Antarctobacter heliothermus: one gene and its partner. The protein of the gene in region 2 binds, or shares a complex with, the protein of the main gene of each other region. Links are inferred from orthologs where the notes say so. Each region holds a gene or a part of one and is shown on either strand. Other genes may lie near its edges.

Evidence for each region.
Region 1: the proteins of groL (region 2) and metK are in contact, whole or in part, in a cryo-EM structure (PDB 8P4O), measured with the Escherichia coli proteins. The link is inferred for Antarctobacter heliothermus from one-to-one orthologs.

Annotation. Positions count from the first base shown.
Region 1 is NZ_CP022540.1:1,959,188-1,963,254, reverse strand. What follows is about bases 643-3,532. They hold metK (methionine adenosyltransferase), read right to left. Parts: upstream 2,732-3,532; coding sequence 1,553-2,731; downstream 643-1,552. Other genes in these bases: lnt (apolipoprotein N-acyltransferase), read right to left, coding at 2,832-3,532; ANTHELSMS3_RS09280 (SH3 domain-containing protein), read left to right, coding at 1,165-1,437; trmB (tRNA (guanine(46)-N(7))-methyltransferase TrmB), read right to left, coding at 643-803. Also shown: more of trmB, read right to left, coding at 90-642; more of lnt, read right to left, coding at 3,533-4,067. UniProt on the Escherichia coli protein: Catalyzes the formation of S-adenosylmethionine (AdoMet) from methionine and ATP.
Region 2 is NZ_CP022540.1:1,694,660-1,709,362, reverse strand. Bases 5,912-8,843 are described here. They hold groL (chaperonin GroEL), read right to left. Parts: upstream 8,234-8,843; coding sequence 6,590-8,233; downstream 5,912-6,589. Other genes in these bases: ANTHELSMS3_RS08055 (co-chaperone GroES), read right to left, coding at 8,279-8,590; ANTHELSMS3_RS08065 (gamma-glutamylcyclotransferase family protein), read left to right, coding at 5,952-6,392. Also shown: ANTHELSMS3_RS08100 (methyl-accepting chemotaxis protein), read right to left, coding at 1-473; ANTHELSMS3_RS08095 (DMT family transporter), read right to left, coding at 580-1,470; ANTHELSMS3_RS08090 (cupin domain-containing protein), read right to left, coding at 1,544-2,209; ANTHELSMS3_RS08085 (site-specific DNA-methyltransferase), read right to left, coding at 2,382-3,497; ANTHELSMS3_RS08080 (ribonuclease HII), read right to left, coding at 3,587-4,216; ANTHELSMS3_RS08075 (hypothetical protein), read right to left, coding at 4,222-5,355; ANTHELSMS3_RS08070 (hypothetical protein), read right to left, coding at 5,449-5,778; ANTHELSMS3_RS08050 (metallophosphoesterase), read left to right, coding at 8,975-10,345; ANTHELSMS3_RS08045 (DMT family transporter), read left to right, coding at 10,468-11,388; ANTHELSMS3_RS08040 (sulfotransferase domain-containing protein), read left to right, coding at 11,443-12,315; ANTHELSMS3_RS08035 (DUF2161 domain-containing phosphodiesterase), read right to left, coding at 12,319-12,990; ANTHELSMS3_RS08030 (TraB/GumN family protein), read left to right, coding at 13,075-14,067; ANTHELSMS3_RS08025 (M3 family metallopeptidase), read right to left, coding at 14,170-14,703.

The DNA of each region.
Region 1 (4,067 bases), 260 kb from region 2 along the record:
CTGTCCTGAAATATCTCGGGGGTGAGGCCTCAGACCGAGGGGGGGGTAATTCTGCAAGCAGGCCTCTGGCATGACGCCCGCCTGCCCGCCTACGTCCGCCGGAACGTCAGGTAATGCGGCACCCGACCTGCACGCAGCGCCTTCTGTTCGTAGCGGGTGGAATGCCAATCGGCCCATGGGTCGCGCCAATCTGCCGGACGCTCCGCCAACCACTCGAACCCCGCCTTGGGCACTTCGACCAGCGTCTGACGCACATAGTCCGGAATATCCGTCGCCACCCGAAACTCCGCCCCCGGTTTCAGTACCCGGTGCAGCGGTTCCAGATGTTCCGCCGTCACAAACCGGCGGCGGTGGTGTTTCTTCTTGGGCCACGGATCGGGGTACAGCAGAAACGCCTTCGACACCGACTGATCTGGCAGCACGTCAAACAGGTTGCGCACATCGCCCGGATAGACGCGCAAGTTCTGCACGCCCGCATCCCGGATCTTGCCCAGCAGCATCGCCACCACGTTGATAAAGGGCTCTGCCCCGATCAACCCGACGCCGGGGTTCTGAACCGCCTGATGGACCAGATGTTCGCCACCGCCAAATCCGATCTCCAGCCAGACCGGTGCATCGCCAAACACGCCGCGCAGGTCCAGCGGTGTCCGATCCGGGTTTTCTTCCCAGTCGACCGGGCCGGGCGACAGCTTGTCCAGATCCTCTTGCAGGTACTCTTCCTGCTTGGGCCGCAGGGTCTTGCCCCGGATACGGCCGTAAAAGTTCCGCCAAGGGGCATCGGGATGTTTGTTCGACGTGGTCATGGCGCGCGCCATAGCAAGAGGCAAGCAATTGCGCAATCGCACCGTTCACCGGCCCGGTGCGACGCGGCGTACCAGCACCGGAACACGCTACCGCCGCATGAAATGACAGGCCCCGACATTCGTGGTTGCACAGCCGGAAATCGGGTTCTGGACAAAGCAAAGTCAGCCTCATTTTTGCACCTTACCCGATGCATTTTTCGAATAAACCTCATATAACCAATTGGTTACATGGCACGGCCGAGATCGAGAGGCCCTGCTTTTCCGTCAGAAAAACGATGCGAAATCGCAATGACCGTCCTGCCGGCAGGCACCACCACTGTTTCTGCACATTGTCGCAGGCTTCAACGCCAATGGCCTCGCGATGGACCGGATTACCCCGACTGAGAATCTGATGCAGGTCGCCGCCGAATGGGAAACCGCCTGGATCAACGACCCTGACGGCTACACCAGTGTGCGCAGTGGTCCCGGCACGAACCACCCGGTCGTGTCGCGCACCTACGATGACGAAGAGTTTGAATTCTGCGTAACCAGCGGCTTTTGGTGGGAAGTGTTCTACGAGGGCGAACAAGAGTGCTGCGTCGACTACATGCACAAACCGCGCATCGTGCTCGAAGGGGACGGCGACCAAAACTAAGGCGCGCGTCGCTCCAAGATATTCGCAAAAACCAAGTTACCAAAAAGAGAAGGCTGGCCGGGCATCACGCCCCGCCAGCCTTTTTCATGCAACGTCACAGCGTCGTGGACCCGGTTCAGACCGCTTTTTTCAGCGCCTCGGCCAGATCGGTCCGCTCCCACGAGAAACCGCCATCCGCTTCGGGCGCGCGGCCAAAGTGGCCATAGGCCGCCGTGCGCTGATAGATCGGCTTGTTCAGTTCCAGATGGGTGCGGATGCCGCGCGGCGTCAGGTCGATGATCTTGGGGATCGCCAGTTCGATGTCGCGGGCTTCGACCTTGCCGGTCTGGTGGGTGTCGACATAGATCGACAGCGGCTTGGCCACGCCGATGGCGTAGGACAGCTGCACGGTGCAGCGATCCGCCATGCCTGCGGCCACCACGTTCTTGGCCAGATAGCGCGCCACATAGGCGGCTGAGCGGTCAACCTTGGTCGGATCTTTGCCAGAGAACGCGCCGCCGCCGTGCGGGGCTGCGCCGCCGTAGGTGTCGACGATGATCTTGCGACCGGTCAGGCCTGCGTCGCCGTCGGGTCCGCCGATGACAAACTTGCCGGTGGGGTTGACCCACCATTCGGTGTCGCCGGTGATCCAGCCATCGGGCAGCGTCTCACGGATGTAGGGCTCAACCATGGCACGCACGTCGGCGCTGGTCATGCTCTCGTCAAGGTGCTGGGTCGACAACACGATAGAGGTCACGCCAACCGGCTTGCCATCTTCGTATTTCACTGACAGCTGCGATTTGGCGTCCGGGCCCAACGTGGGTTCGGTGCCGTCCTTGCGGACTTCAGCCAGACGGCGCAGGATTGCATGGCTGTACTGGATCGGCGCGGGCATCAGCGCGTCGGTCTCATTAGTGGCGTAGCCGAACATGATACCTTGGTCGCCAGCACCCTCATCGCCCTGCTCACCGGTGACGCCCTGCGCGATATGCGCGGACTGCTCGTGCAGCAGGTTGGTGATCTCGCAGGTGGCGTGGTGGAACTTGTCCTGCTCGTAGCCGATGTCCTTGATGCAGGCCCGCGCAATATCGGGGATGCTGGCCATAAAGCCGGGCATTTTTTCCTGATCAGTCAGGCCGACCTCACCGCCGATGACAACGCGGTTGGTGGTGGCAAATGTTTCGCAAGCAACCCGCGCCAGCGGATCTTCGGACAGAAAGGCATCAAGAATAGCGTCTGAAATCCGATCACAAACCTTGTCCGGATGGCCTTCCGAGACGGACTCGGAGGTGAAGATATAGTTATTTCGCGACATGAAGGATGCTCCAATGATGACACCGCCACGCCAGGAAGCCGTTGTGACGGGATGCTTGATATAAGTATCCAAACGCGGGTACGCGGCACGACAGACAGCGTCAATCGGATTCTGTGCGACCTATGCGCCGGGCTGCGCCCCAGACCAATACAATGGCGAAAAATAGCGCAAGTCCGACGGGCAGATCTCCGGATCGGCTGTACAGGGTATGCCGCAACGGCGGCGGCAATGGCGCGTCCAGATAGCCCGCAACACCCAGCGGCAGCGCGTCCAGCACCCGCCCCGCCCCGTCAATCACCGCCGACACGCCGGTGTTGGCGCTGCGCAGCATGGGCAGCCCCTGCTCAATCGCGCGGATGCGGGCCTGCGCCAGATGCTGATAGGGACCGGACCATGTGCCGAACCACGCATCATTGGTGATCTGGATCAGCATGTCGGGGCGCAGCGGCGCGCCGTTGACGTCCTGCGGAAACACCGCCTCGTAGCAGATCAGCGGCAGCGCGGCCCCCAGCGGCCCAAGATCGACCACCTGCGGCCCCGGCCCGCCGCTATAGCCCCCCTCGGCGCGGGCGGCGAGCCCGGCAATGTTCCAGCGCGCAAAGACCGCCGCCGCGGGCATGTATTCGCCAAATGGCACCAGATGGTGCTTGTCATACAGCGCGTTGACTCCCCCCTCTGGTGCAAGCACCAGCATCGAATTGTAGTATCCGGCCTGATCGGCGCGCTGCACACCCAGCACCACCTGCGCGTCTCCTGCCGCCTGCGTGATCTGGTCAAGCACCGGCCCCGCCCGGTGCAACAGATTGGGCACGCTGGTCTCTGGCCAGATGATGAGATCAGGTGACAGCCTACCCGGCTCCGGTGCCGTGGCGGTGTAGAGCAACTTGCGCTCCATAAAGACCGGGATCATGTCCGGGTCCCATTTTTCGTGCTGCGCGGCGTTGGGCTGCACCAACCGCACCACCGGACGCCCGTCCAGATCCTGCGCCCCCGGTGTCAACACCATGCCACCACCGAACATAAGGCCAAACAGAACCACGCCTGCCACAGCGGTCCTGAAACGCGCGGGACCGGGCCGCAGAGCGCTGGCCAGCAACGCCGCCACCGCCAACGTCGCCACCGTCAACCCATGCGGCCCAAACACCGACACCCACTGAATGACCGGGACCGGCAGCCAGAAATACGACACCAAGGCCCACGGAAACCCGGTGAACACATAGGCCCGCGCCAGCTCCACCGCGCTCCACGTCAGCACAAGCGTCAGCGCCGGATACCGCGCCCGACCCGCAAACCAGAACGCCAGCCCCCAGAACAGCGCCAGCCCTCCGGCCAACCC
Region 2 (14,703 bases):
TCGGACATGGCAGCCAATTCGGCGCGCGTTTCTTCCAACACCGGCAAGATCGCTTTGTAAGCAAAGGCCTTGCGGTCAAACAGCGTCAGCCCGGCCAGCGTCTCGACGTCAACGGACAAAGGACGAAGGTTCGCCGCAATAAAGTCCAGATCGATCACCAAATCGCCCTCAGCCGCAGAGAACACACCCGGGACAGCGCCAAGGTGGCGGTGGACCGCCGCCATGCTGTTGCGCATTTCGTCGATCTGCGGATCGTCGCCTGCAACAAACAGCATCATCGCAAGTTCCGCATCCTGGGCCTGCCGAATGATCTGTCCCAACAGCTCACTTTCCTTTGACAGGTCCGAGGTTTGGCTCAGCTTGGTCGTCAGTTCGGATTTCACCGTCCAGGAAATGACCGACAGCACCAGAAGCGTCGCGATAAAGGCCGATGCCAGCAACATCACCTGTATTCGGATCGTGAACCTGCCCATGAAGTGCCCTCGCGCCATAACGCCAGGCACACAGGAACCCGGCTCTTGGAACCGGGTGTAGCGGCAGGTCCGTAAACAAACGTTACCGGACCCTCATCAGGGGTATTCAATTCTTGAGAGTTTTATCTTGTACCGCCGGTATTCTGGCCAATTGTACAGCCAGAATGCCAGCCGCGATTATCGCGACGCCGATCAGATCCAGAGGCCGCAGCGATTCGCCCAAAAGGACCGCAGCAATGGCCACACCAAAAAACGGGTTGAGAAAGTGAAACGTGGCCGAGCGCACGGCACCGATCCGGTCGACCAGCAAGAACCAGACCAACGTCGCGGCCAACCCCGGCACGAAAACCGTGTAGGCAAAGGCCACCACAAGGCTGACTGACCAGTCAACCTCCAGCGGTTCAAGTACCAGCGCTGGAACTGTCAGGACCGCGCAGCCCACCAGCATCTGCAACCCGACGACCATCAGAAAATTGCCCCCCGACGTCGCCCCGCGCAGCGACAGCGTGGCGACCGTCAGCGCAATAACCCCGGCCACACAAAGCGCGACCCCAAACGGATCAACCCCGCCGCCAAACCGCGCCCCCATGATCAAGGCAACGCCAAGAATACCTGCGAAAAGCCCGGCAAGAGCCAGCGGGCGCGGCCGGTCACCGTAAAACATCCAGCCAGCCAGCGCGACGAGGAGCGGCATTGTCGAGGCAACAATTGCCGCAAGCGAGGCCTCAACCGTTTGCATGGCAACAAACATCAGGCCCAGATACAGCGCGTTCTGACACAGACCAAAGATCATCGTCGCACGCCACTGGCTACGCGTCAGCCGCCAAGTCTGCCCCAGTATCCGGGCCAAAACAACCGCCAGCAGCCCCGAAATCAGGAACCGCAGCGCCAGCGCCGACAGCGGCGGTGCCGCGGCCACGATGATACGGGCGGAGGTAAAGGCCGAAGACCACATCACCGCAAAGGCGAGGCCCATAAAGATCGCGCGAATATCCATGGGCAAGGCTTAGGGCCTTTCACGCACCGCTGAAAGCCCCATCGTCACTGCGATTGACTGCCATGCGCACGGCTTAGGCCCCAACGGGCAGGTGACCCGTCTTGATGAAAATCAGACAACCGTCATCGGAGAAAAGCGCATGTTGCGACCGATCCGGGCTGCGCAGCCAGGTGCCCGCCGGGTAACGCCCGTTGTCGTTCTGCAATACACCTTCGATCACGTAAACCTCTTTGCCGCCCCTCTGGCCTTGGAAGTTCAACCGGGTGCCGGGGGCAAAGCGCACCAGCCGGACGACCTCGGGGCCGTGTTTATGCAACGGCAGTACGCTCAGCCCCTCTTCGGAACTGGATTGGAACACCGCTGACCGCGTGTCGATCACCACCTGTTCGGTATCTGCCGCGTCGAACTGACATAACTTGACCAGAATCACCGCACCCTCAGGCCCGATGTGGGGCGTATGCGCGGAGCCGATTGGATTTCGGACATAGGTTCCGGCGGGATAGTCGGCATGTTCGTCGGAAAACACCCCGTCAAGGACCAGAAATTCCTCACCACCGCCGTGGCTGTGCCGGTCAAAGGCGCTGTTAGGCGCGAATTTCACGATCGTGGTCGCCCGCGCAACCTCATCCCCGATCCGATCCAGCATCATCCGCTCGACGCCGTTCGCCGGCGAGGGCCGCCAATGATGCTCTTCGGGGCGAACCACCACCCGCTTGGTGAAATCGGCATTCAGCTCCATCCGGGCCTCTCCTTGTTAACCCTTCTAAACTAGGGCGGCGTGGACAGATGGACCAGCCCCCGACAACCGTCTATGAAAAATGCCCCGCCTGCCAAAGGACAAGCGGGGCCAGTTCGAGCCACGCGCATAGGCGCGGCATCGGCGGTGTTCGATAAAATTGTCTAGGTAACGCTCAGCTCGGGCGTTCACTCATCTCCGAGCGGATCTGCTGACGCAGTACGTCGATTGGCACGGTCTTGCCGTCCCGTTTGAAACACCAGTAGGTCCAGCCGTTGCACGACGGCGCGCCCTCAAGCTGGGCTCCGACCTGATGGATCGACCCCTTGACGTCATTCCCCACCAGCGTCCCGTCGGCGCGGACCTTGGCCTTGTGACGGCCATTCATGCTCCACAGTTCCTCGCCGGGGCGCAGCATGCCGCGTTCGACAAGCTGGCCAAAGGGCACACGCGGTTCGGCGCGTTTTGAGGTGCTGACCTCCAGCGCAGCCTTGTCAAAGGCACGCACCTTGGCGATGCGCTTTTCCGCAACGGCGCGATAGGCATCTTCGCGTTCGATCCCGATCCAATCGCGGCCTAGCATCTTGGCCACGGCACCAGTTGTGCCTGTCCCAAAGAACGGGTCCAGCACCACGTCGCCGGGTTTGGTCGAGCCAACCAGAACACGGTGCAGCAACGAGGTCGGCTTTTGCGTCGGATGCGCCTTGTCGCCGTTGTCATCCTTGAGTCGCTCACCGCCATTGCAGATTGGCAGAACCCAGTCGCTGCGCATCTGGATGCCCTCGTTCAGGGCCTTCAGCGCCTCATAGTTGAAGGTGTATTTGGCCCCCTCGCCCTTGGACGCCCAGATCATCGTCTCATGCGCGTTGGTGAACCGTTTACCGCGAAAGTTGGGCATCGGGTTGGCCTTGCGCCAGACCACATCGTTCAGGATCCAATAGCCCGCGTCCTGCAACGCCGCGCCCACCCGAAAGATGTTGTGATATGAGCCGATTACCCAGATCGCCCCGTCGGGCTTGAGCAATCGGCGCGCCGCTGCGAGCCAGTCTTGGGTAAACTTGTCGTAGGCGGCAAAACTCGAAAACTGGTCCCAGTGGTCGTCGACCGCGTCCACCTGAGAATTGTCGGGACGGTGCAGCGTGCCCTTCAGCTGCAGATTGTAGGGTGGATCGGCAAATATCAGATCAACGGACGCCTCCGGCAGACTGTTCATCACATCGATGCAGTCCCCCGCCAGAATCGTGTTGAGAGGGAGCGCATGCGCGCTCGTCATTTTGGTCATCTTCGTCATTCTCTGCCTCTGTCCCCGGCACGTTGTCGCGCTCATTGGTTGAGGGAAAGATGAGTCAAAGGTGATTCGCGGTCAATTCTAATTTTGAATCAGTCACTTGAGTTTTTCTCTTGCCACAAGATATCGCGCACCGGAGCAAAGGAACGTCTATGCAGAGGGGTCACCCCCAAATCTCGGAGTGCAGATTTGTGACACTTCGTCGGGTAGCCGGCGTTTGTTTCCCAGCCGTATCCGGGAAACCGTACTGCGGCCTCTTTCATGACATTATCCCGCCAGTTTTTCGCCACAATTGAGGCCGCAGCAATGGACGGCGACACCCCGTCGCCGCCCACCACCGGCGTCGCGGGACACGGCAAGCCGGTTGGCAAACGGTTTCCGTCGATCAACAGATGGTCTGGTTCGATGGACAAATCCGCCACGGCGCGGCGCATGGCCAATAGGCTGGCTTGCAAGATGTTTATGTCGTCGATCTCTTCGACACTGGCCACGCCCAGGCCAATCAGCGCGCTTTGCCGCAACAGCGGCTCCAGATGATCGCGGCGTTTGGCGCTCAACTTTTTGGAGTCGTTCAGCCCATCAGGAATGGCCTCACGGGTCAAGATCACGGCCGCGGCCACAACCGGCCCGGCCAGTGGTCCGCGCCCGACCTCATCAACCCCCGCTACGCGCGTAAACCCACGCGCCCAGAGCGCCTCTTCCAGACGCAGTGTAAGTGCCATGAGGGTCAGCCCGCCATCATCCGCCGTACCGCGCGCAGCCGCACGGTAAGCGCGCCCGCGCCCACAATGGCCAGAACCACCAGAGAAACCCATCCCAGCATCGGGATCAGACTGATAAGTCCAGCCAGCAACGCGCCAATGAACGCCGCCACGACCCGGTCGATCCAGGGGAGCGGCAGCTTCGGCACATAGCTCAACGCCCAGCGGCCAAGGGCATAAACCCCGACAATCAGACCCGCTGCGGCCAACGCTGCGGCCGCCAGCCAGAAAAATGGCGTCAGCAGCGCACCGATCATCGTCACCGCCACCACAACGCCGCCCCCGGTCAGGATGGACAGGCCAACGAACCCGGCACCGACAAGACGCAGGGGGCGTGCTGCGATCTGGTTCGCCATATCAGTCATCCGTACCGGCGCAATCAGCGCCACTAGCGCCGTGATCGCCCCGACCACAAGCACCCAGGACACCATGTCGGACAGCTTTTCGCCAATGCTCTGCTTCGGCAACCCGGCGGGGTGTTGAAACGCCCCGCTGACGCGCTTGTATTTCAATTCAATCCGCGTCAGCCGCTCCGCCGCGACCACGCTTTCGGGAACGTCTGTTGCGCCGACCACGTCTTCATACAGTGTCAGCGTCCCGTCTATGCGCGCCCCCGCGCCGAACGTCAGTTCCCGCGATGAGATGACGGCATCGCCTGCAATCTGGCCATTCAGTTCCACAATCTCGCCGTTGGCAATCAGGCTTTCGCCGACGGTGCCGTTCACGACGACCTCGGACCCAAAAGCGCGCAAATCCCCCGCGATCGCTGCGTCCACCGATAGGGTATAACCCGCCAGCGCCACATCGCCGGCCACCGGCGCGCTGATCCGCACCCGCTGTCCGGCGGCGTACAGGCTGCCGCCCAGATCCGCGTCCACATCAACCCAGCGTCCGGCCATATGCGCCGTCCCGGTGACCGGCGCAGCCAGTTGTACGCGCTGACCTGCCAGAAAGGCGTCGTCGCGCCCGGTTTCGGACATGCGGACGGTGGCCCCCGCCTTGTAGATGTCATTGCCAAACAGCGCCTGTTCGGCCGCATCCTGCGCCAGCGCCGGAGCGGCCATCAACAAGCCCAGCGTAACCAAATATTTCTTCAACATAGGCTGAACTCCCCTGCTCCGCCGGAGCCGATTCTAGCCGCTGAACGTATCAGCCGCCTTGTTCTGCCTTAAAGCGCGGGTCGCGGGCCGGTCTCAACCCCTTTCGGGATCGACCTGTACGCCTTCGTCCGAAAGAAAAGCCGTGATCAGGGTCAGCACGGCCTCTTCTTCGGTCACCTTGCGGGATCCGATCCACATCTCCAGCCTCGCACGTTCTTCACAGCTGAGTTGAACAAGGATCGGACGCCGATCACCGGATGAGACAGTCTTGGTCCATTCGGTCCCCGCATCCAAAGCGCGCCGCAACGTTTGCCGCACCAGATAGGCCAGCGGCACATGGGCGGTGGACTGGCGTACCAAAACCTTCCGCAGCGGCTCTGGCAGACCCAGAACCAACGCTTTTCTAGGGTCTCGGCGACTCATGACATTCCTCGTTTTTTGGATTTTCGCACTCTAGCAGAATAGCCGGTCACCGCGAGACCCGATCTCTTGAAAGTTGTCGTTGACGCAGACGACACACGCGTAAGGTCAAACTCTTTTCGCGATGGCCAAACCACGCTAAGCCTGACGGACGGATACAGCCAAGAAGGGGTCTCATGTCCCAGTTCACTTATCTTTTTGTCTATGGCACGTTGATGACCACTGCAAACCACCCGATTAGCGCACGACTCCGCGAGGAATCCGATCTGATCGGCTTGGGCTGGATCCGGGCTCGTCTCTATCATATCGAGGACCCTGAGGACCCCGGCCAACGGTATCCCGGCGCGGTTCCATCGGGCTATGACAACGACCGTGTCCACGGCGAAGTCTACGCATTGAGTAACGGGGCCGAGGCCCTGATTGCCGCCTTCGACATCTATGAGGCCTGCGACCCGTCCCGCCCGGAACCACATGAATTCATGCGCCGCCGCGTTCCTGTGACGATGGACGACAATCGCGTCATCGACGCGATTTCTTATCTCTATTCCTGGGATTTGTCGCGCGCGACACGGGTTCCGTCGGGCCGGTTCAACCGCCACATCCCGCAGACGATCTGACTCGCGCAAAAAAATGCGCCCAACTGGCGTCGTCTGTCGGTCTGATACAATCTGTTGCCCCCCGCATGACCAGGCTGGATCACAACACGCACCACATCAAACGCACAAAGGCGCCCTGGGGCGCCTTTGTCTTGTCTTTCGGGCGATGTCGGAGCGGCTTGCGCCCCCCCGGTCACACTTCGCAGGGCGAAGCGTGATTACATCATGCCGCCCATGCCGCCCATGTCGGGCATGCCGCCACCGGCAGGTGCACCTTCTTTGGCCGGTTTGTCGGCAACCATCGCTTCGGTGGTGACCAGCAGGCCAGCAACCGATGCAGCGTCTTCCAGAGCGGTACGGACAACCTTGGCCGGGTCGATGACGCCGAACTTGAACATGTCGCCATATTCATCGGTCTGCGCGTTGTAACCGAACTTGGGGTCATTCGACTCGCGGATCTTGCCAGCCACAACCGAACCGTCAACACCGGCGTTCTCGGCGATCTGGCGCAGCGGTGCTTCCAGTGCCTTGCGAACGATGGTGATGCCTGCGTTCTGGTCGCTATTGGCGCCGGTCAGGCCTTCGAGAACCTTGGCACCCTGAACCAGAGCAACACCGCCACCAACGACGATACCTTCTTGAACAGCTGCGCGAGTCGCGTTCAGAGCATCGTCAACACGGTCTTTGCGCTCTTTCACTTCGACTTCGGTCATGCCACCGACGCGGATAACGGCAACGCCGCCTGCCAGCTTGGCAACACGTTCCTGCAGCTTTTCACGGTCGTAGTCCGAAGTGGTTTCTTCGATCTGAGTACGGATCTGGGAAACGCGTGCTTCGATCTCGGCCTTTTCGCCAGCGCCGTCGACGATGGTGGTCTCGTCTTTGGTGATCGAGACTTTCTTGGCTGTGCCAAGCATGTCCATGGTCACCGACTCCAGCTTCATGCCGAGGTCTTCGGAGATCACCTGACCGCCGGTCAGGATCGCGATGTCCTGCAGCATGGCCTTGCGGCGATCGCCGAAGCCCGGTGCCTTGACGGCTGCGATCTTCAGGCCGCCACGCAGCTTGTTGACCACGAGGGTCGCCAGCGCTTCGCCTTCGACGTCTTCAGCAATGATCAGCAGCGGCTTTTGCGACTGGATCACCTGCTCGAGCAGCGGAACCATCGGCTGGAGCGACGAGAGTTTCTTCTCGTGCAGCAGGATCATGCAGTCTTCGAGATCTGCAATCATCTTGTCCGGGTTGGTCACGAAATAGGGCGACAGGTAGCCACGGTCGAACTGCATACCTTCGACAACATCGGTCTCGGTCTCGAGGCCTTTGTTCTCTTCGACGGTGATGACACCCTCGTTGCCGACTTTCTGCATCGCGTCAGCGATCTGACGACCGATTTCCGCTTCGCCGTTGGCGGAGATGGTGCCAACCTGAGCGACTTCGTCGCTGTTTTCGACCTTGCGGGCCGCGTCCTTGATCGACTGCACGACTTTCGAAGTCGCCAGATCAATGCCGCGCTTGAGGTCCATCGGGTTCATGCCAGCGGCAACGGCCTTGAGGCCTTCTTTGACGATAGCTTGGGCCAGAACGGTCGCGGTGGTGGTGCCGTCGCCGGCCTCATCATTGGTGCGGGAAGCAACTTCCTTCACCATCTGTGCGCCCATGTTCTCGAACTTGTCTTCCAGTTCGATCTCTTTGGCGACAGAAACACCGTCTTTAGTGATGCGCGGTGCGCCGAACGACTTGTCCAGGATCACGTTGCGGCCTTTGGGGCCCAAAGTCACCTTGACCGCATCGGCCAGAATGTTGACGCCGCGCAGCATTTTGTTGCGGGCATCGGTATCGAATTTCACATCTTTTGCAGACATCGCATGTCCTCCTTAGAAGTCTTCGTTGGCGATCACGACTGGCGTTCAGGCAGCGGCTGCTGCTGCTTCGTCAGTGATGATCCCGAGGATGTCGCTTTCCTTCATGATCAGCAGCTCTTCGCCACCGACATTGACTTCGGTGCCGGACCACTTACCGAAAAGGACTTTGTCGCCTTCTTTGACGCCCATTTCGATCAGCTCGCCGCTGTCCTTGCGTGCGCCTTCGCCACACGAGACAACCACGCCTTCTGCCGGCTTTTCCTTGGCGCTGTCAGGAATGATCAGCCCACCAGCAGTCTTTTCGTCGCCTTCAACGCGACGGACAAGCACGCGGTCATGAAGCGGTTTGAATGCCATCTCCGAGTCTCCTAGCTCAAAGTTTCTTCTATGCCCCCTCACCGTATGAGCGGGGGCGTTAGCACTCACCGTAGTCGAGTGCTAACGGCGTCTAGCTAAGGATGAGTCTCAGTTCTGTCAACATGGAGACCGGGAAAATTTGGTGCGCTTGGCGCTAAGAGGGCTGGCACGGCAGGTTGGGACGAGTGCGACCCGGACATCCAGACAAACAATACTTGTTGAGACCTATGAACAGCAGACGCGTTTACCACCCACGGCAGGAAAAAACATCGCCCGACCCGCCCTCTTCATCCAATGCGTGCAGTAGCGGAACACGACTCGCCTCGAATCGCCTTTTGCGAAATGCTGCCCCTGACTGAGTCCCAAAATACGACAAGGACACCCATGACCTTTATGCCCAAAATCCTCTGCATTCTTGTCCTTTGTCCCGCTGTGCTGCTGGCTTTTGGCCGGCCCGCCGAGGCACAGAGCACGTTTCTTACCCTGTCGGACGTGCATTATGGCATTGCGGCAGAGGAACACGTCTGGGGTCACAGTCATGAAACCAGCAAGGCGCTTTGGGACAAGGCCCAGACCAAGGCCCGCGCCCTGCGTGACAGCGAATCCGCTGCCTTCACGCTATATCTTGGCGACATGCCCGCACACAATCAGGCAGACGCCGCACGCAAGCTGGAGTTCACCACTGTCCTGAACGGATTGGCCACAATTGCGGGGGACAGTCATAGGCTCTATTTCCTGCCCGGCAACAACGACAGCCTGGACCGCGATTATTGCGCCTTCGACAGCGGCGGTCAGGTGCCCTTTGTCGCGGACGACAAATACGACCCCACCAAAAGCGGCCCGCCCACCAATCAATGGCCGACACTGCGCGCCGGGGACACGCTGATCGACGCCAGCCATATTGACCACGGCTATTACTCTGCCTATCCGCTGCTGCCGGACACCGGGCTGCGGCTGATTGCCTTGAACACAGTCATGTTCACCGACGACTATGGCACCGGGTTCAACTGGGACGCCTGCGAAAACGCCCTGACCATCGCGGAAATCGAAACGCGCATTGCGACCCAACTGCAATGGCTTGCCACCCAACTGGCGGAGGCCGAGGCCGCCGGGGAAAAGGTCATCCTGGCGATGCACGTTCCACCCGGTATCGACGGCTATGGCGGCGGCCCGATGTGGACCGTTGCGCGCGGGTATTCGGACAGCGGGTACACCGGCGATGATCCGCTGTTCACTGCTGCAAGTGCGGCGGGTAACCACACCATCGAACGTGTTTTTCTGGCGCTGACAGCCCGCCACGCCAAGACCATCTCCGCAATGCTGACAGCCCATACCCATCTGGACGATTTGCGTCTTCTGACTTCATGTCAGGGCGACGCCGCCGGGATCGCCTATGGCGTTCCGGGGATCACGACCGACCACGGCAACAACCCCGCGATGAAGGTCTTTGGCCTCGATGCCACTTTTACGCTGGACCGGGCCACCACCTATTTCGCAACCGAATTTACCGCGCCCAAATTCGATTGGCACAGCGATACGCACTACGGGTTTACCGCCACCTATTGCCCGACGGGGCGGGACTGTTCCGGCCATCCACTTTCCTCTGTGCTACAGGCGTGGAATGGCGATACCCAAGGGATCGCCAAGCGGATGCTGACAATCCTGCGCACCGGGCGTGGCGCGGTCAGCGGTCACTACTACGCGGCCGCGCTGGACGCCGCGCCAAACTGCACAATGCCCCGGACCATGCGGTAGATCCCCCAAAGGCAACGACCAAGACAGCGGCATGGAACGGCGCATTTGGCTGTGCCGTTGGCATTGCACTTGGTCTCCAAGCTGCACTAGGGTCGCGCCGACACCCCCAGACAGAGCACCCCATGCCCTCACCAATCGCCGCGCCCCTGCGCCATGCGCCTCCGCCGTCGAGTTCCGAAAACCTGCGCGGCATCGTCCTGATGGCACTGGGATTCTTTTCGTTTGCCGCCTGCGATGTGATGGCCAAGGTCCTGACTGAAACCCTGCACCCGGTGCAGGTGGTGTGGTTCCGGCAAATCGGCCTTGCCCTTGGCGTGATTGTCCTGCTGGCCCTGCGCGGACCGTCCATGCTGCGCTCACGCTTGCCGGTCTTGCAGATCACCCGCGGCTTGCTGGCAGTCTGCTCGGCAATCTGTTTCATCATCTCGGTCAGCTATGTCCCTCTGGCCGATGCGGTCGCCGTGACCTTTATCGCGCCCTTCATCGTCACCCTTCTGGGGGCGTTTGTCCTGCGCGAATCCGTTGGCATCCGCCGTTGGATTGCCGTCGGCATCGGCTTTATCGGCATGCTGATCGTGATCCGCCCCGGACTGGGCGTGTTTCATCCCGCCATCGGCTTTACCGTCGCCGCAGCCTGCTTTTTTGCTCTGCGCCAAGTCCTGTCGCGCAGCCTGAGCGGGGCGGACCCGGTCATCACAACCGTCACCTATACCTCCCTCACCTCTATCGTTTTGGTCAGCGTCGCCCTGCCATTTGTCTGGACAACACCGGATCAACTGTCGCTCTGGCTCTTGGCGGTTGGACTTGCCGCCACGGCCGGACTGGGAGAGGTTCTGGTGATCCGCGCGCTGGATATCGCACAGGCCGTGGTGTTGGCCCCGATCCACTATTCGATGATCATTTGGGGTACCTTCTACGGTTTTGTGGTCTTCTCCGACCTGCCCGATGGTTGGACCCTGATTGGCTGTGGCATCATCATCGCCTCTGGCCTGTACACCCTGCACCGCGAACGTCTGGCAGCAAAGGCCCAGCCGAATACTTGACGCAGCAGCTCTTGGGCGCGCAATCTAAGGGTTCCCGGCAGAAAGCCCGCGACCATGACCATAGTCCCGCCAGAACCGGCCTTGCGTGACTACAAGGATACGCTCACCGACTCGCGCCGATGGGACGCCTTCACCCCGCGCGATGGCGACATCGTCGTTTCGACCCCACCCAAATGTGGCACGACATGGACCCAAGCCATCCTTGCGATGCTGATCACCGGGGATCCGCTGGTGGATGCGCAGACCTCGATGAAATCACCGTGGATCGACATCTCGTTCCGCGACGTCGCAGAAGTCATGGCCCGGCTAGAGGCACAAGAGCACCGCCGTCAGGTCAAGACGCACACCCCCTTTGACGGCGTCCCCTACTGGCCGCAAATGCGCTACATCACCGTGTACCGGCATCCCATCGACGTCCATTTTTCGTTTCGAAAACACGTCGCCAATATGTCATTTGATTTTGCCATCGGGCTATACCCTGACGATCTGTCCGAAGGATTCCGACTGTTCCTCGAAGGCGACCACTTCGACGCCGTCAGCCTTGACTCGATCCTGACCCACTACCGCGAGACACTCGTGCGAGAACCCCGAGAGAACCTCCTGCGCCTGCACTACGCAGACATGACGCGCGACCTGCCCCGCACCGTCGCCCGCATCGCCGATCACGTCGGCATCGAGCACCCAAAGGCACTGCTGGACGCAATCGCCGACGCCGCAACCTTTGACAGCATGAAGGCCAACGCCCACCGCTTTACCCCCTCCGCCGGGCAGGAGTTCTGGCGCAACGACGCAGAGTTCTTCAACACCGCCTCATCGAATAAATGGGAGGGGAGGCTGACGCCCGACGACCTTGCCGCATATGACGCGCGCATGTCCGTCGCGCTGTCACCAAAGGACCGTCACTGGCTGGAATGGGGCAGCGCCTGAACGTCAGCGTGGCTCCCAACTATAGGCCCAATGGGTCAGCGCTGCGTGCCCATCCTTGGTCAACGCATAGACCCCGGTCCCGACCTTTTCGAACCAGCCATAGTGGTTGTCGCGCATGATCCGCGTCGCCAAAGACACGCCCGTGGCCGCCACTACATCGCGCCCTCGGCATGGTCCTGCCTCTGCCAGATGCGCCGCACAGGCCAGCGCATCCTGACGGTAGCCGGTGACAATCCCGTGCCGGGTCGCGCCGCCATCATTCGGGTCCCCCCGCAGCCGCGAAAATTCACGCAACAGTTTGGCCGCCTTCGCCTTGGACTGCCTTGGCGCATAGGGGCCGGGATCGCACATCACCTCAACTGTTCCATCGGCACGCACCGTAATGAACCCCAAGCCCAACCGCCGGCACAGCGACAGGTTGTCCTTCAGCGCGCGCCGCGCGGTGCGTCCGGTGGGCCGGGGGACCGCGATATATACCAGATCGCTGACCGCCAGCCGGGTGCAAGCCTGATGAAACAACGACAGGGTGATGCGCAGCTTCAGCTCGACAATCACCGGCGGCTCATCTCCGCGCACCGCCACCAGATCAGCAGCGCCGACCTCGCCCTTGACCTCATAGCCCTGCCCAACCAGCAACGCCTTGACCGGCGCATATAAATCGCTTTCCCGCTCCATTCGCGCAGTCTCAACAGCCCGCGCGCCCTTGTCCAGAACCCGTGAAGCCGACTATGAAAAGATAGCCCTCATGAAAGGCCCGCCATGCGACCGATCCTCCTTGCCCTGACCATCCTCGGCCTGCTGACTGGACCGCTGCACGCGGCCTGCGACGGGCAAAGCCTGACACCGTCGCTGACCCCGGCAGAACGGGTGGAACTGGACGCCCGTCTTGCGGACCTGCCCTATGCGTCCGGCAATCACTGGCGCGCCACGCGAGGCGATGCGGTTCTGCATCTGGTCGGCACCATGCATCTTGGTGAGACACGCCTGGACGGCCCGACAACCCGCCTGACCCCTCTGGTCGAGGGCGCAGGCCTACTGATGTTGGAAATGGCCACCGACGAAAAATCCGCGCTGGAGACGGCGCTATCCACTCGTATGGACATGCTTCTCTTGCCGGACAAGACACTGCCCGATCTCTTGCCAGAGACGGAATGGCAAATGTTGGCCGATGCCATGCGGCAGCGCGGCGTTCCGCCCTTCATGGGGGCCAAGATGCGGCCGTGGTATGTCTCGATCCTGTTGGCGATCCCGTCCTGCATGAAAGAGCAACTGGCAGAGGCTGACGGCCTCGACGCCCGTCTGGAACGACGTGCCGTTGCAAAGGGTGTTCCCGCACGCTCACTTGAGCCCTATGAAACCGGGTTCAAGGCCTTTGCCGACATGCCATTCGAAATTCAGATGCTTATGGTCCGCTCTGCGCTCAGCTCGCCCGAAGACGGCGAGGATCTGTTTGAAACCATGCTTTCGGCCTATTTCGCCGAGGATCACGGTGCCAGCCAAGTGGTGCTTGAGGTGCTGTCCCCTCGCCTGACGCCATTGACAGAGGCCGAGAACAAACTAGTCTTTCGCGCGCTGGATGAGGCGCTGATCTCAAGCCGCAACCGCGCCTGGATTCCGGTGCTGGAGGACGCGCTGAAGGATACCGATGGCTATGTCGTTGCGGCCTTTGGCGCCGCGCATTTGGCCGGCCACGAAGGCGTACTGCAACTGTTAGCGGACAAGGGTTTCACCCTCGAACGGCTACCATTCTGACAAGCCCTGACTGACAAGCGCCAAATAGCCGGGGACGGTGGGCGGGGCGACGTTCGGGCCAAAGGCCCAGGACGAGCGCCGTGTACCGTCCCCGGTTGGGATTCAGGCCGCCAGACCGCGCCCCTTCAACAACGCCTCAACCCCCGGCATCCGGCCCCGGAAGGCCATGTACAGATCTTCGGCCTCGACTGAGCCACCTTTCGACAGGATGAACTGCTCCAACTTTTGCGCCGTCTTGGGGTCAAACGCGCCGCCCGCCTCTTCAAAAGCCTCAAACGCATCCGCATCCATCACTTCGGACCACATGTAGCTGTAGTAGCCAGAGGAATAACCGTCCCCGGCAAAGACATGGGCGAAATGCGGCGTCGCGTGGCGCATGGTGATGGCGCGTGGCATCCCTATGCCCTCCAACACCTCCGCCTGTTTTTGCATCGGATCGGCGGGTGCCGTGCCGGAGTGGAACTCCAGATCCACCAACGCCGAGGCAACGTATTCGACGGTCTGAAACCCCATATCGAAGGTCGCCGCCGCCAGAACCTTGTTCAGCAGCGCCTCGGGCATTGCTTCGCCGGTCTCGGCGTGGGTGGCAAATTCCGCCAACACCTCCGGCACTTCGAGCCAGTGTTCATACAGTTG